3 regions of the Janthinobacterium amylolyticum genome follow, and region 3 is predicted to be linked to each of the others. Evidence: predicted binding sites of a transcription regulator. Region 3 holds the regulator's gene; each other region holds the start of a gene.
What was found. The regulator FNR, encoded in region 3, switches genes on or off when oxygen is low (the NO sensors DNR and NnrR bind a similar motif). The targets are predictions, from matches to a motif close to TTGATNNNNATCAA.

Region 1 (4,352 bases), on a different contig from region 3:
TGGTGCGCGCAAACAGGCGCACGCCCAGTTCACTTTCCAGTTTCATGATCTGCTGGCTCAGGGGCGGCTGCGAGATATGCAGGCGCTCGGCGGCGCGGCTGAAGCTTTTCTCCTCGGCGACGGCAAGAAAATACTTTAACTGTTTCAGATCGATGGACATGCTTTCCTTGCATTACCTGATGCTAAGCGGGAACGGCGCGCAAGCCTGAAAGGCTGCGCGCTTCTTTACAGCAGTCCTATTATCGTGCCACGACTGCCTGCATGGCAATGGCCAGTGCCGTACCGACTTGGGCATTGTGCTTGACCAGGGCGATATTCGTCGCCAGGCTGCGGCCATCCGTCAGCTGCTTGATGCGCGACAGCAGGAATGGCGTGACTTGCTTGCCCTTCACGCCGCCAGCGTCCGCTTCCTGCAGCGCTTGCGTGGTGATCGCGTCGATTTCTTCTTTCGGCATGGCTTGCGCGGCCGGCACGGGGTTGCTGACGACGACGCCGCCTTTCAAGCCCAGCTGCCATTTGGTGCCGATGAAGGCGGCCTGTTCTGCTGGAGTGTCAAGGCGGAAATCGGCCTTGAAGCCGCTTTCACGCGTGAAGAAGGCAGGGAAGCCTTCCTGCCCCACGCTGATGACGGGCACGCCGTGGGTTTCCAGGTATTCCAGGGTCAGGCCGATGTCGAGGATGGATTTCACGCCCGCGCAGACGACGGCGACGGAGGTTTGCGCCAGTTCCTGCAAGTCGGCGGAAATGTCGAAACTGGTTTCCGCGCCGCGGTGCACGCCGCCGATGCCGCCCGTGACGAACACGGCGATGCCGGCCAGTTCCGCGCAAATCATGGTAGCGGCCACGGTGGTGGCGCCCAGCTTGCCTTGCGCCAGCACGAATGGCAGGTCGCGGCGGCTGACCTTCATGGCGTCGGGCGAGGTGCCCAGCAGTTCCAGCTGCTCGGGCGACAGGCCCACGCAGATCTTGCCGTCGATGATGGCGATGGTGGCCGGCACGGCGCCGCCGTCACGGATGATCTGTTCCACTTCGCGCGCCATTTCCACGTTTTGCGGATACGGCATGCCGTGCGAAATGATGGTTGACTCCAGCGCCACGATGGCTTTGCCGGCGGCGCGCGCGTCGAGCACTTCCTGCGAGAACGAGAGGAAGCTATTGAGTTGAGTAGTGAGTTGAGTCATGTTTCAGTCCTGTTGAAAGAGGGTAGGAGGGGGCGGCGCCAGGTCGGCGTCGTCGATATCGTCGAGCGCGCCGGCGGAAATATGCGGCGAGACGGTGGCGGCCGATTCCAAGGTCATGGCGGCCAGTTTCAGGCCGCGCCGGCAGGCCAGTTTCAAATCGCCGCTGTCGTGGTACAGCGACCAGCAGACGGCGGCGGAAAACGCGTCGCCGGCACCCGTCACGTCGACGGCGTCCACTTCGCGCGCGGCCAGGTGCTCGATCGGTGCGTCCAGGGTGTCGCCATCCGTGAAATACACGCCTTCGCCGCCGCAGGTAACGACCACCTGGCGCGCGCCCTGGCGCTGCACTTCGCGGCAGGCGGCGCGCACATCAAACGCCGTTGGCAACGCGCGCGCCACGCGCGTTTCCAGTTCGCCGCGGTTGAGTATCAACAGGCGCAAGCCCGTCAAGTCCTGCGGCAAGTGCGCCATCTTCGGCTGCGAGACGGCGACGATGACGAGCGGGGCGGCGGCGCTGCCCATGGGGCCGGCGTCCTGGCGCGCATCGGCCAGCAAGGCTTGCACGCTGTCGTGGCCCAGGTTCAGGTCGCAGACGGTGAGGGCGGCGGCCGCGCGCTGCGGCTGGCGGCTGTGCAAAAAGGCGGGCGTCAGCTGCTCATACAGTTGCATGTTGGCCATCGCCAGCAGCATTTCGCCATGCTCGTCGAGCACGGCCGTGTAGGTGCCACTGCTGGTATTACTCAAATGCAAACTGCCGCGCATGTCGATGCCGGCATCTTCCGCATGCGTCTGCAAGGCGTGGCCGGCCGCATCGTCGCCCAGCGCCGTCAGCAAGGCGACGGGAATCGACAATCGGGCCAGGTTCTCCGCGATGTTGCGGCCCACGCCGCCAAATACCTCTGTCGAGCGCACGGGATTCGAGGTGCCCATCTGCAAGGCTGCCAGGGTGCGCATCTTGCGGTCCAGGTTGGCGGCACCGATGCACAGCACGGGGCGGCTGTCCGGCAGCACATAGGCGCGGCCCAGCAAGCGGCGCTCACGGATCAGGCCGGCGATATGGCCGGCGACGGCCGAGCGCGACAAGCCCAGTTCGCTCGCCAGGTCTTGCTGGGAAATGAAGGGGTTGTTGCGGATCAGCGTGTACAGCTGGTCTTTTTTATTGGTATCGGTCACAAGGTTTTCGCGGAAGGTTTAGACATTTGTCTTCGACTGTAAACATTTGTCCGTAAAGTGTCAAGCGCGCCTCAAGCGCGTGCCAGAGGTGCTTGAAAAGCGCGCGTATGGAGCTTGTATGCATGCGTTTTGGCGGGGATGGCAGAGGCGTGGCCATGGCTGGCAGGGGAGCGCTTGCCTGGACTATAATATCGGCCATTTATATTTGAATTATATAAATGGGCAAGAAAAATGGTATTTGCCATACATATTCCGTTTGATGCATAGTGGCGGCTTATAGAGGCAATACGCATTCGGATATACCTGTAACACCACACATCCCCGCTACCTGGGCCGCAGTATCTTGCCGTGTACTGCCGCGCAGGCAGCAACCATCATCATTAGTCAATCAGAGGATAACCATGTCGAACAACGCCCCTTTCCACGCCGCCGAAATCATCCGTGCCCGCGCTCCTGAAAATTTCAAGCCGCGCGTGGCGATGATCCTCGGTTCCGGCCTGGGCGTATTGGCCGAGCAGATGACGGATGCCGTCAGCATCAGCTTTGACGAATTGCCGGGCTTCCCGATCAGCACCGTGCATGGCCATGCGGGCGAGCTGGTGGTCGGCACCCTGTCGGGCGTGGCCGTCGTCTGCATGAAGGGCCGTGGCCACTTCTACGAAGGCTATGGCATGGGCGTCATGACGAGCGCCATCCGCACCTTGAAACTGCTGGGCTGCGAAATGCTGTTCGTTACCAACGCGGCCGGTTCGCTGCGCCCTGAAGTGGACGCCGGCAGCCTGGTGGCCATCAGCGACCATATCAACTTGCTGCCAGGCACGCCGATGGTCGGCCCGAACGACGACCGCTTCGGCCCGCGCTTCTTCAGCATGGCCAATGCCTACGACGCTGATCTGCGCAACCTGGTCAAGGAAACGGCCGCGTCGAACGGCATCACCCTGCACGAAGGCGTGTTCGTCGCCTATCCCGGCCCGAACTTCGAGACGGCCGCTGAAATCCGCATGATGGCCCGCCTGGGCGCCGACACGGTCGGCATGTCGGTGGTGCCGGAAGTGGTCTCGGCGCGCCATTGCGACCTGAAAGTGGTGGGCGTATCCGTCATCACCAACCTGGCAGAAGGCATGTCGCCATTCGCCCTGTCGCACGAGCAGACCCTGAAATACGCGGCCATCGGCGCGAAAGACCTGGTCAAGCTGATCCTCGCTTTCCTGGCCACCGTTTCCGCTACGCCGCAAGCCTGAGCACCCTTCTTTACGCAGTAGCGGCGCGCCATCTGCCGGCGCTGCCGCGCGGCAGGCCGGGAAAATCCGGCCTACACTGACCGCATCATCTTTGCATCACTCCATAAAGCGAGCCTTATCATGTCACGCGCATTTATCCTCCTGCTTGATTCCTTCGGCCTTGGCGCGACGCCAGACGCCGCCAAGTATGGCGACGCAGGTGCCAATACCTTTGGCCACATTGCCAGCACTGTCGCCAAAAGCGGCAAGACCTTGAAACTCCCGAACATGGAACGCCTGGGCCTGGGCGCCGCCGCCCACCTGGCCAGCGGCGAATGGGCCACGGGCTTCGACCAGCGCGACGGCTTTACCGGCGCGTATGGCGCCGCGCGCGAGCGTTCCACCGGCAAGGACACGCAGAGCGGCCACTGGGAAATCGCCGGCGTGCCCGTCGAATTCGACTGGGGCTACTTCCCCCGCACCACGCCATCGTTCCCCGCCGACCTGACCGACAAGCTCAAAGCCATGTCGGGCGTGCCGGGCTTCCTCGGCGACTGCCATGCCTCGGGCACGGACATCATCAACAAGCACGGCGATGAACACGTCGCCACCGGCAAGCTGATCATCTACACCTCGGGCGACTCGGTGATGCAGATCGCCGCGCACGAAGAATCGTTCGGCCTCGAACGCCTGTACGCAGTGTGCGAAATGGCCTTCAAGCTGGTCGAGCCGTACAACATCGGCCGCGTCATCGCCCGTCCGTTCACTGGCAGCAACG
Region 2 (4,352 bases), on a different contig from region 3:
TCACCGCTACGTGGAAAACATGGACTTGCCGCAAAACTATCCGGGCGTGATGAACCTCAATTACGCCGAGGAACTGAGCGAGGCACGGCGGCCCGCCTTCGAGGCTGCCATGCGGCGCGACTATCCACCCGGCAGCGACGGCTATCCCGCCTTCGCCATCCACCCGCCCGGTGTGCGCGACAGTTATTCCGTGCTCGTCTACCTGGAACCGCTCGCCAGCGCGGAAGACAAATATGGCTATGACATCGCGGCACGCCCCCTGATCGCGGAAACCCTGGCCGCGTCGCGCGACTCGGGGCGCATCAGCAACTCCGGCACGCCCGTACCGATGGAAGGCCGGCCGCAATTGACGGGCATGGCCATGCGCCTGCCCGTGTACCGCCTCGGCATGCCGACAGACACCGTCGAGCAACGGCGCGCCGCCTACCAGGGTTCCGTCGGCGTCGGCTACGACCTGGTGACCATGGTACGCAGCGCGCTGGCCGACATGCCGGTACGCAATGTGCGCCTGACCCTGTTCGACATCGGCCCGCAGGCGCGCGCGCCGCTGGACTTGCCGCACAGCATGCGCCCCATCTTCGACAGCACCACGGCGGGCCTGCACGCGCCATGGTGGCAGCCTGCCAATTCCGGCAAATACCTGAGCAGCACCATGCTGATCGATTACAACGGCCGCGTCTGGCAAGCCCTGTTCAGCGTGCGCAAGAGCGACCTGTACACGCGCTTCGATGCCTACCTGCCGTGGCTGGCCATGCTGGTGGGCTTTTGCAGCGCCATGCTGTTATATATGCTGTTCCACACGCTGTCGTCGTCGCGCCGGCGCGCCATCCAGATGGCCACGGGCATGACGCAGGAATTGCGTGCCAGCCAGATCCGCCTGCAGCTGTCGCACCAGAAACTGCGCCGGCTGGCGGCGCACGCCGACCAGATCAAGGAAGAGGAACGCAAACGCATCGCGCGCGAGATTCACGATGACCTGGGCCAGAACCTGCTGGTGCTGCGCATCGACGCCGACATGCTGGCCTCGCGCACGCAGCGCCGCCATCCGCGCCTGAACGCCCGCGCCCGCTCCACCCTGGACCAGATCGACGCCACCATCAAGAGCGTGCGCCAGATCATCAACGACTTGCGCCCCACCGTGCTCGACCTGGGCGTGAATGCGGCCGTCGAATGGCAGGTGGCGCAGTTCCGCCTGCGCACGGGCATCGCCTGTGAAGTGACTGAAAACCATGACGATATCTGCCTGAGCGACCAGTGCGCGACGGCCCTGTTCCGCATCCTGCAAGAGTCGCTGAGCAATATTTCTCAGCATGCCAATGCCAGCCGGGTGCAGGTCAAGCTGGAAAAGTGCCGCGATACGGTGTCGATGAGCATCCGCGACAACGGCGTGGGCGCGGCCATCGACGGGCGCAACAAGCTGGGTTCGTTCGGCCTGGTGGGCATCGAGGAGCGCATCAAACTGCTGGGCGGCACCTTCTACATCGACAGCAGCCCCGGCGCCGGCATGTGCGTGCACGTCAGCGTGCCGCTGGGTGCCGACGCCACCCGCTTCCCCTACCAGGACGACACCCGCGCCAGCGCCTGATCAGCAGCGTTTCAAGCAAGCTGAGCTTGCGTATTTTGTAATTAGATGCAATATTGATGTAAAACAACATCACGCGCCTGCCCGCCATGGGCAGGTTTTCCTTTGCATCTAGCCAGGAGCTCACACCACCACCTTCTCTTGCCGCACCCTTCTTTCCACTATGCGCTTACTCACAAGGACACTCATGGATACGAACGACAGTTTCAAGGCTATTGCCGATTTGAATTTGGACGCGATCAAGGTCAAGCTGATGCACCGGGAATCCGGCGAGGGATGGAGCCTGGAAAAGGCCAATGCGGTGGAGTTCGAGTATCGCCGCTTCCTCATCCTGATGAAGCAGTTTCCCCAGGAAGAGACGGCGCCGCTGATGGATGTCGATACCTTCTGGCACTATCACATTCTCGACACCCTGAAATACGCGGCCGATTGCGAGCAGGTGTTCGGCTACTTCCTGCACCACTTCCCCTACATCGGCCTGCGCGGCGAAGATGACGAAGCGGCGCACGTGCGCGTGGGCGAGCGCATGAAAGAGCTCTACGAACAGACATTCGGGGAAGATTATATCCGCGCAGAAACGGCGTATTCGGGACGCGCCGTCCAGGCGGCGTATTCGGGACGGGCCGTGCAAACAGCGTATTCGGGTCGTGCCGTGCAAACGGCGTTTTCCAGTGCGGCGGTGCAGGCGACAGCGTATTCGGGCAGAGCCGTGCAAACGGCGTTCTCCAGTGCCGCGGTACAGGCGACCGCGTACTCGGGCCGGGCCGTACAAACCGCGTTTTCCAGTGCTGCCGTGCAGGCAACGGCCTATTCGGGCCGCGCTACCGTTGCTGCCAATACCGCATTTTCCAGCGCGCCCGGCAGCTTGGCCGCGGCGGTGGTCAAGTCGTCCTCGACTGGCCTGGAAATGGGGCGTTTCTATTTCGATCGTCCGGCGCTGGGCCCGGACACACAATAGAAAAACGGGAAACAGGTATGGCTGCCGCACGCGGCAAGCCTGATATGCAAGACGGCACCTCTCAGTTTGCCGTCTGTCAGGCGCTCTTAGGCAGCCATCAACTCGCGCAGTTCGCGGATGCTGAAATCGCTGATTTCGTGCATGCGAATCAGGATCGTGGCGCCGATCGGCAAGGTATTGTGACGAATCTTGCTGATGACGGGAGGTGCCACTTCCAGTGCGCGCGACAGGGCGGCATCATTTTTCAGCTGCAGCTTGTCGATGATCGCATCGAGGACGCGATTCGGGTTGTAGGTAGGCAAAGAGGTAATTTGTTTGAGAGACATGATTGAAAATCCGTACTTGTTGTATTAATGCTCGAAGAGACCGAATGTCGCTTTTGCAATAATTCAGGGTAAACACACTAAAAAGCGCCATCACTTATGCGGTTTCTATCCCGCAAACAATATAATACACGCTATTGTTGATTTTTGCGTAACTTAAAGCAAAATTGTGATAATTGAAGAGAATTGACGCACTTGGAATGTGCTAGAGGATAACTCAAAATGGAAAAATTTGCTGCAAGTCATCAATTTTTACGATGAGCAACACCGCTGTGCATGAGCCAAGCTATCGTCATCAAGGCACCCAGGCGGGCTATTTCCGCTGACAGGCGCCAGCTTTGGTGCCAGCTTTGCGCCGCGACACTGGCCACTGGCGGCTCGTTGCGGCTCCAGCACAGTTGACGGCGGATTTCTTCGGGCGGCGGCGGTGGCAGCACGGCATGTTCGCGGCGACGCATGTACGCGCGCACCTGTTCCTTGCTGGGATGGCTGATGGGACGCATCGGACGCTCCTGCGGACCGGACACATCGTCACGCTAACTGCCCAGCCCGCCAAAAATAGGCGAAATGCGTGACGACCTTGCTCACCATATCGCCACGCCGCCACCGCGCGTTTGCGCCAGATCAAGTGCGGCGCCGCGGCGTTGCACCGCGGCGACCCACCCTGCCGGCCCTGCGGGCGCGGCTTGTATTACCTTACTGCTTCGCTGCCTGACTGCCTTACTTCTTTTGCTGGCGCACGCGCTGCTGCTGCTTTTCCTGGGTCTGCTGGCGGTTCTGCTTGCGCTCGAACAGGGTCACGGCGTCCTTCTTGGCTTGCTCGACGGTCCGCATGGCTTCATGCGCATCGTGCGGCACGAAAAATTCCGCGTCCTGAGCAGCCACGACCAGCTTGATGGCCGCTTCGTCGTCCAGGTCATACAGTTCCGTCAGGACGGTCGTGACCTCGTCCAGGTATTCTTCGTAAGTCAGGGTGGTCATGCTGTATTCCTTTAATAGTGGTGCCCGGCAGGAACGGCGCGCGCCGCGCCGCGCCGTAAAAAGTGCGGAGATAACCGGCCATTTTACCCGATGCGGGCGCCGCTGGCTGCCAGCATTTGCAAGGCATCGGCCACGCGCGGGTAACGCAGGCGCACGCCCAGCTCGCGCTTCAGGCGCGCATTGTCCAGGCGGCGCGACTCGGACATGAACGACAGCAGCATCGGCGTGACCACTTGCTGTAGCGCGGCACGCGGCAGGCGCGGCGGGCGCGGCAAGCCGAAGGTATCGGCCACGGCGTCGAAATACTCGGCCATCCTGAGTTCGCTGTCATCGCTGGCGTGGTACACGCGCCCAGGCTTGCCACGCCACAGGGCACGCTCGATGATGCGCGCCAGGTCCTCGGCATGGATATGGTTGGTATACACATCGTCCGCGGCGGCCAGCGCCGGCGTGCCTTCGCGCAAGCGTTTCAGCGGCAGGCGGTCATCCGCATAAATGCCGGGCACGC
Region 3 (4,352 bases):
CTGGCTTACCCAGCTGGCGTTCTACGGCTTGCCGTGGCTGACCTGGAATGGCAGGCAAGCCCTGCTGTTCGATCTGACCACGCGCAAGTTCTACATTTTCGGCGTCGTGCTGTGGCCCCAGGATTTTATTTACCTGGCGGCCCTGCTGATCATCTGTGCCTATCTGCTGTTCCTCGTCACGGCCATTGCCGGGCGGGTATGGTGCGGGTTCTCCTGCCCGCAAACGGTGTACACGGAAATCTTCCTGTGGGTCGAACGCAAGATCGAAGGCACGCGCAGCGCGCGCATGGCCCTCGACAAGCAGGGCCCGTCCCTGCGCAAGGCCTTCAAGAAGACGGCCAAGCACGTGGTGTGGGGCGCCATCGCCCTGTGGACGGGCTTTACCTTTGTCGGCTACTTCACGCCGATCAAGGAACTGGCGCAATCGGTGGTCACCTTGAACTTCGGTCCCTGGGAATGGTTCTGGGTCCTGTTCTACAGCCTGGCAACCTACGGCAACGCTGGCTGGCTGCGCGAGCAGGTGTGCAAATACATGTGCCCGTATGCGCGCTTCCAGAGCGCCATGTTCGACCAGGACACCCTGATCATCACCTACGACGCCAAGCGCGGCGAACCACGCGGCGCCATGAGCAAGAAGGCCGGCAACAACGCCAAGCTGGGCGACTGCATCGACTGTACCTTGTGCGTGCAGGTGTGTCCGACCGGCATCGATATCCGCAATGGCCTGCAGTATGAATGCATCGGCTGCGCCGCCTGCGTCGATGCCTGCAACAGCGTGATGGACAAGGTCGAGCGGCCGCGTGGCCTGATACGCTACAGCACCGACCATGCGATGGAAAACAACTTCAATTCGCAGCAGATCCGCCAGCGCGCCATGCGCCCGCGCGTGCTGATCTACACGTCCATCCTGGCGCTGATCATCATCGCCGTGTGTACCTCGCTGGCCCTGCGCACGCCATTGAAGATGGATGTCATCCGCGACCGCGGTTCCATGGGACGCGAAGTGGAAGACGGCATGATCGAAAACGTCTACCGCCTGCAGATCATGAACACCTCCGAGCAAAGCCAGCATTTCAAGATCAGCGTGGCCGGCTTGCCGGGCCTGACCTTGCTGACGCGCGAAGAAGTGACCTTGCAGCCGACGGAAACGCTGGGCTGGCCGATCCGCCTGCGCATGCCGCACGGCGTGGGCGAGAAGGGCTCGAACAAGATCACCATCGAGCTGCAATCGCTGGACGACCCGTCGCTGCATGTGCGTGAAAGCGCCGTGTTCATCGTGCCGCGGTGATGTTGATCCGGGGTCGGATCCCCTGGGTCCGACCCCGGTATTTCGCCGTAGGGGCAGCATCAAACCTGCGGCAGGTTTACTGTATTTTCAACCCAGAAGCAAAAGCTGGGGTCAAAGCCAAAGGGTCTGGCCCCAAGGAGAACAACATGTCCGACAGTCTGAAACTGCAAGCCCCCGTTGCACCGTGGTACAAGCACCGCTGGCCATGGCTGCTGATGATCGGCCCCGGCCTGTCCGTCGTCGTCGGCAGCTTCATGGGCTACATCGCATTTACGCAGCCCGACGCGCTGGTGGTGGGCGACTACTACAAGCAGGGCAAGGCCATCAACCAGGACTTGCGGCGCGATACGGCCGCCAGCAACCTGGCCATGGATACCAGCCTCGCGTATGACGTGGCGCAGGCGCGCCTGACGGGTTCCGTGCACAGCTTCGGCAAGGCCTACCAGGCACCGTTGCAGCTGCACCTGGCGCATGCGACCCTGCCGGAAAAAGACATCAAGCTGCTGGTGCAGCCCGATGCGGCCGGCAATTTTTCCGTGGCGCTGCCGATGCTCGAGCGCAGCCGCTGGCAGGTGCTGGTGGAAAACACGACGCGCGAGTGGCGCCTGTCCGGTATCTGGACCTGGCCAGCGCAACGCAGCATCGCGCTGCATGCGGATGAAGAGTTATAAGCCTTATTTGCAGACGTCCGTACCGGCCGTGATGGCCTTCAGTTTGGCCGGCTGCAAGATCTCGATCTCGCGGTTCGACACGCGCAGCCAGCCTTCCTTCTTGAACTTCGACAATAAACGGCTGACGCTCTCGATGGTCAGGCCCAGGTAGTTGCCGATTTCCTCGCGCGACATGCGCAGCTGGAAATTGCTGCCCGAATAGCCACGCGCCTCGTAGCGCGACGCCAGGTTGACGATGAAGGCGGCAAAACGCTGCGTCGCCTGCATATTGCCCAGCAACAGCATCACGCTTTGCTCGCGCGTGATTTCCTGGCTCATCATGCGGTGGAAATGGCGCAGCAGGGTAGGCATATTGCCCAGCAATTGTTCCAGGCTGGAAAACGGAATTTCACATACTTCGCTGTCTTCCAGCGCCACGGCATTGCAGTGGTGGCGGTCGGCGCTGATGGCGTCCATGCCCAGCAGTTCGCCCGCCATCTGGAAACCCGTCACCTGCTCTTCGCCGCCAGGATTGATCTGGTACGTCTTGAAGTGGCCCAGGCGGATCGCGTACAGGTTCTGGAACGAGTCGCCGATGCGGAACAGCGAGGCGCCGCGCACGACCTTGCGGCGGCGGCCGATAATCTGGTCCAGCCTGTCCATGTCACCCACATCGAGGCCCATCGGCAGGCACAATTGATGCATGCTGCACGTCGAGCAGCGCGCACGCAACGCTTCCACGTTCACGGTGGGCAAGGCTGGAGAGAGTAGCGCTTCTGTCATGTCAGACCCTTTTAGAAAAATGCAACAACAAGTTTACTGCATAGTGCGTTGCCATGTGCCAATTTCACGCCAATTTCACCCTAATTCCCCGTAATTTCACTGAATAAACGACGTTCGGCATTTAATTTTATGGCAACATCCACAAAAGCCTGCGCCGGGGCGTGGAATTCGACGAGCCGTGCTTGCCAAGTTAACGTATTGATAGGAAAATTCCTGACAGCATTATCTGCCGCCTGTCCTCTGGGACTGAAAAGGAAATCATGAAGCCTCTCGGCATTAAAGCAAAAGTCGCGCTGGCCACCAGTTTGACGTCGATCGCCATGATCGCCGTAGTTACCATGGTGCAGGTGAAACACATGCGCGACGATTTCACGCAAGTCCTGCTGAGCCAGCAAACGGCCCTGATCGAGCGCACCGCAGACGAGCTCGACGACAAGCTGGCCATGCTGCTCGACATCATCACCCAGACCGCGCGCCACCAGCCTGCGTCCCTGATGGCCGACACCGCCCAGTTGCGCGAGTACTACAAGCAGCGCGCCATGCTGGCCCTGTTCGACGATGTACTGGTGCTCGACACGCAGGGCAAGGTGGTGGCCAACGTGCCCGAAGTGCCAGGGCGTAACGGTGTCGACGTGGCCGACCGCGCCTACTTCCAGACGGTGATGCGCACGAAACAGGCGATGATCACGGAACCGATGCTGGGCAAGACCAGCCATCTGCCCATCGTGCAGATGGTGGCGCCCGTGCTGGACAGCAACGGCGAGGTGGCCGGCATCGTCATCGGCGTGCTGCGCCTGTACAAGGACAATATGCTGGGCCATTTGCGCACGGCCAAGGTGGGCAAGAGCGGCTATTACTTCATCCTCACGCGCGAAGCCGTGCCGCGCTATGTGCTGTACCCCGATGCCAGCCGGCTGCTGCAGCCGCGCGCGCCCAACGCCAACCCCGTCACGACGCAGCTGCTGAAGGAAGATGGCGAGGGCAGCATGGTCAGCACCAACAGCCGCGGCGTGACGGCCGTCAACAGCTTCAAGCGATTGAAGTCCGTCAACTGGCTGCTGGCCGCCTCGCTGCCCGTGGCCGATGCGTTCGAGCCCTTCAATGGCGTGCTGTACCGGCTGGTGCTGTGGAGTATCGGCGCCTCGCTGCTGGCCGCCGCCGTGCTGGCCTGGGTCACGGTGCGCCTGCTGTCGCCGCTGGTGCGCCTGCGCGACACCCTGCTGTCGCTGCGCCGCTCCGGCAGCCGCTTTACGCCCGTGCCGGTACAGCAGCGCGATGAAATCGGCGAGCTGACGGAAGCGTTCAACGGCCTGATGAGCGAACGCGACCGGCTGCAGCAGGAGATCGAGGCGCGCGCCAGCGAACTGGAGCGGGAGCGCGACCGCGCCGAGGCGGCCAACCGCGCGAAAAGCGATTTTGTCGCCAACATGAGCCATGAAATCCGCACGCCCTTGAATGCCGTGCTGGGCATGGTGTATTTGCTGGGCAATACCAAGCTCGACACCGAGCAGCGCAAGTACCTGACCATGGTGCGCGTGGCGGGCCAGTCGCTGCTGGGCATCCTCAACGACGTGCTGGATTTTTCCAAGATCGAAGCGCGCCGCATGGACTTGTCGCCCGTCGAGTTCGAC

Region 1: xapA (xanthosine phosphorylase) is a predicted target of FNR. The motif match lies at 2,560-2,573, and genes of this name have one in related genera.
Region 2: ACQ4WR_RS08025 (glycine-rich domain-containing protein) is a predicted target of FNR. The motif match lies at 1,639-1,652, and genes of this name have one in related genera.

What each region holds. Positions count from the first base shown of each region.
Region 1 is NZ_JBNYXL010000003.1:587,401-591,752, reverse strand. It holds gene ACQ4WR_RS09145 (LysR family transcriptional regulator) at 1-160, opposite strand, end outside; gene ACQ4WR_RS09140 (pseudouridine-5'-phosphate glycosidase) at 240-1,181, opposite strand; gene ACQ4WR_RS09135 (carbohydrate kinase) at 1,185-2,354, opposite strand; gene xapA (xanthosine phosphorylase) at 2,756-3,595, shown strand; gene ACQ4WR_RS09125 (phosphopentomutase) at 3,716-4,352, shown strand, end outside.
Region 2 is NZ_JBNYXL010000003.1:319,821-324,172, forward strand. It holds gene ACQ4WR_RS08020 (sensor histidine kinase) at 1-1,585, shown strand, start outside; gene ACQ4WR_RS08025 (glycine-rich domain-containing protein) at 1,770-2,540, shown strand; gene ACQ4WR_RS08030 (hypothetical protein) at 2,627-2,866, opposite strand; gene ACQ4WR_RS08035 (hypothetical protein) at 3,109-3,366, opposite strand; gene ACQ4WR_RS08040 (hypothetical protein) at 3,584-3,844, opposite strand; gene ACQ4WR_RS08045 (sugar nucleotide-binding protein) at 3,928-4,352, opposite strand, start outside.
Region 3 is NZ_JBNYXL010000005.1:394,462-398,813, reverse strand. It holds gene ccoG (cytochrome c oxidase accessory protein CcoG) at 1-1,288, shown strand, start outside; gene ACQ4WR_RS13285 (FixH family protein) at 1,435-1,959, shown strand; gene fnr (fumarate/nitrate reduction transcriptional regulator Fnr) at 1,963-2,721, opposite strand; gene ACQ4WR_RS13275 (HAMP domain-containing sensor histidine kinase) at 2,982-4,352, shown strand, end outside.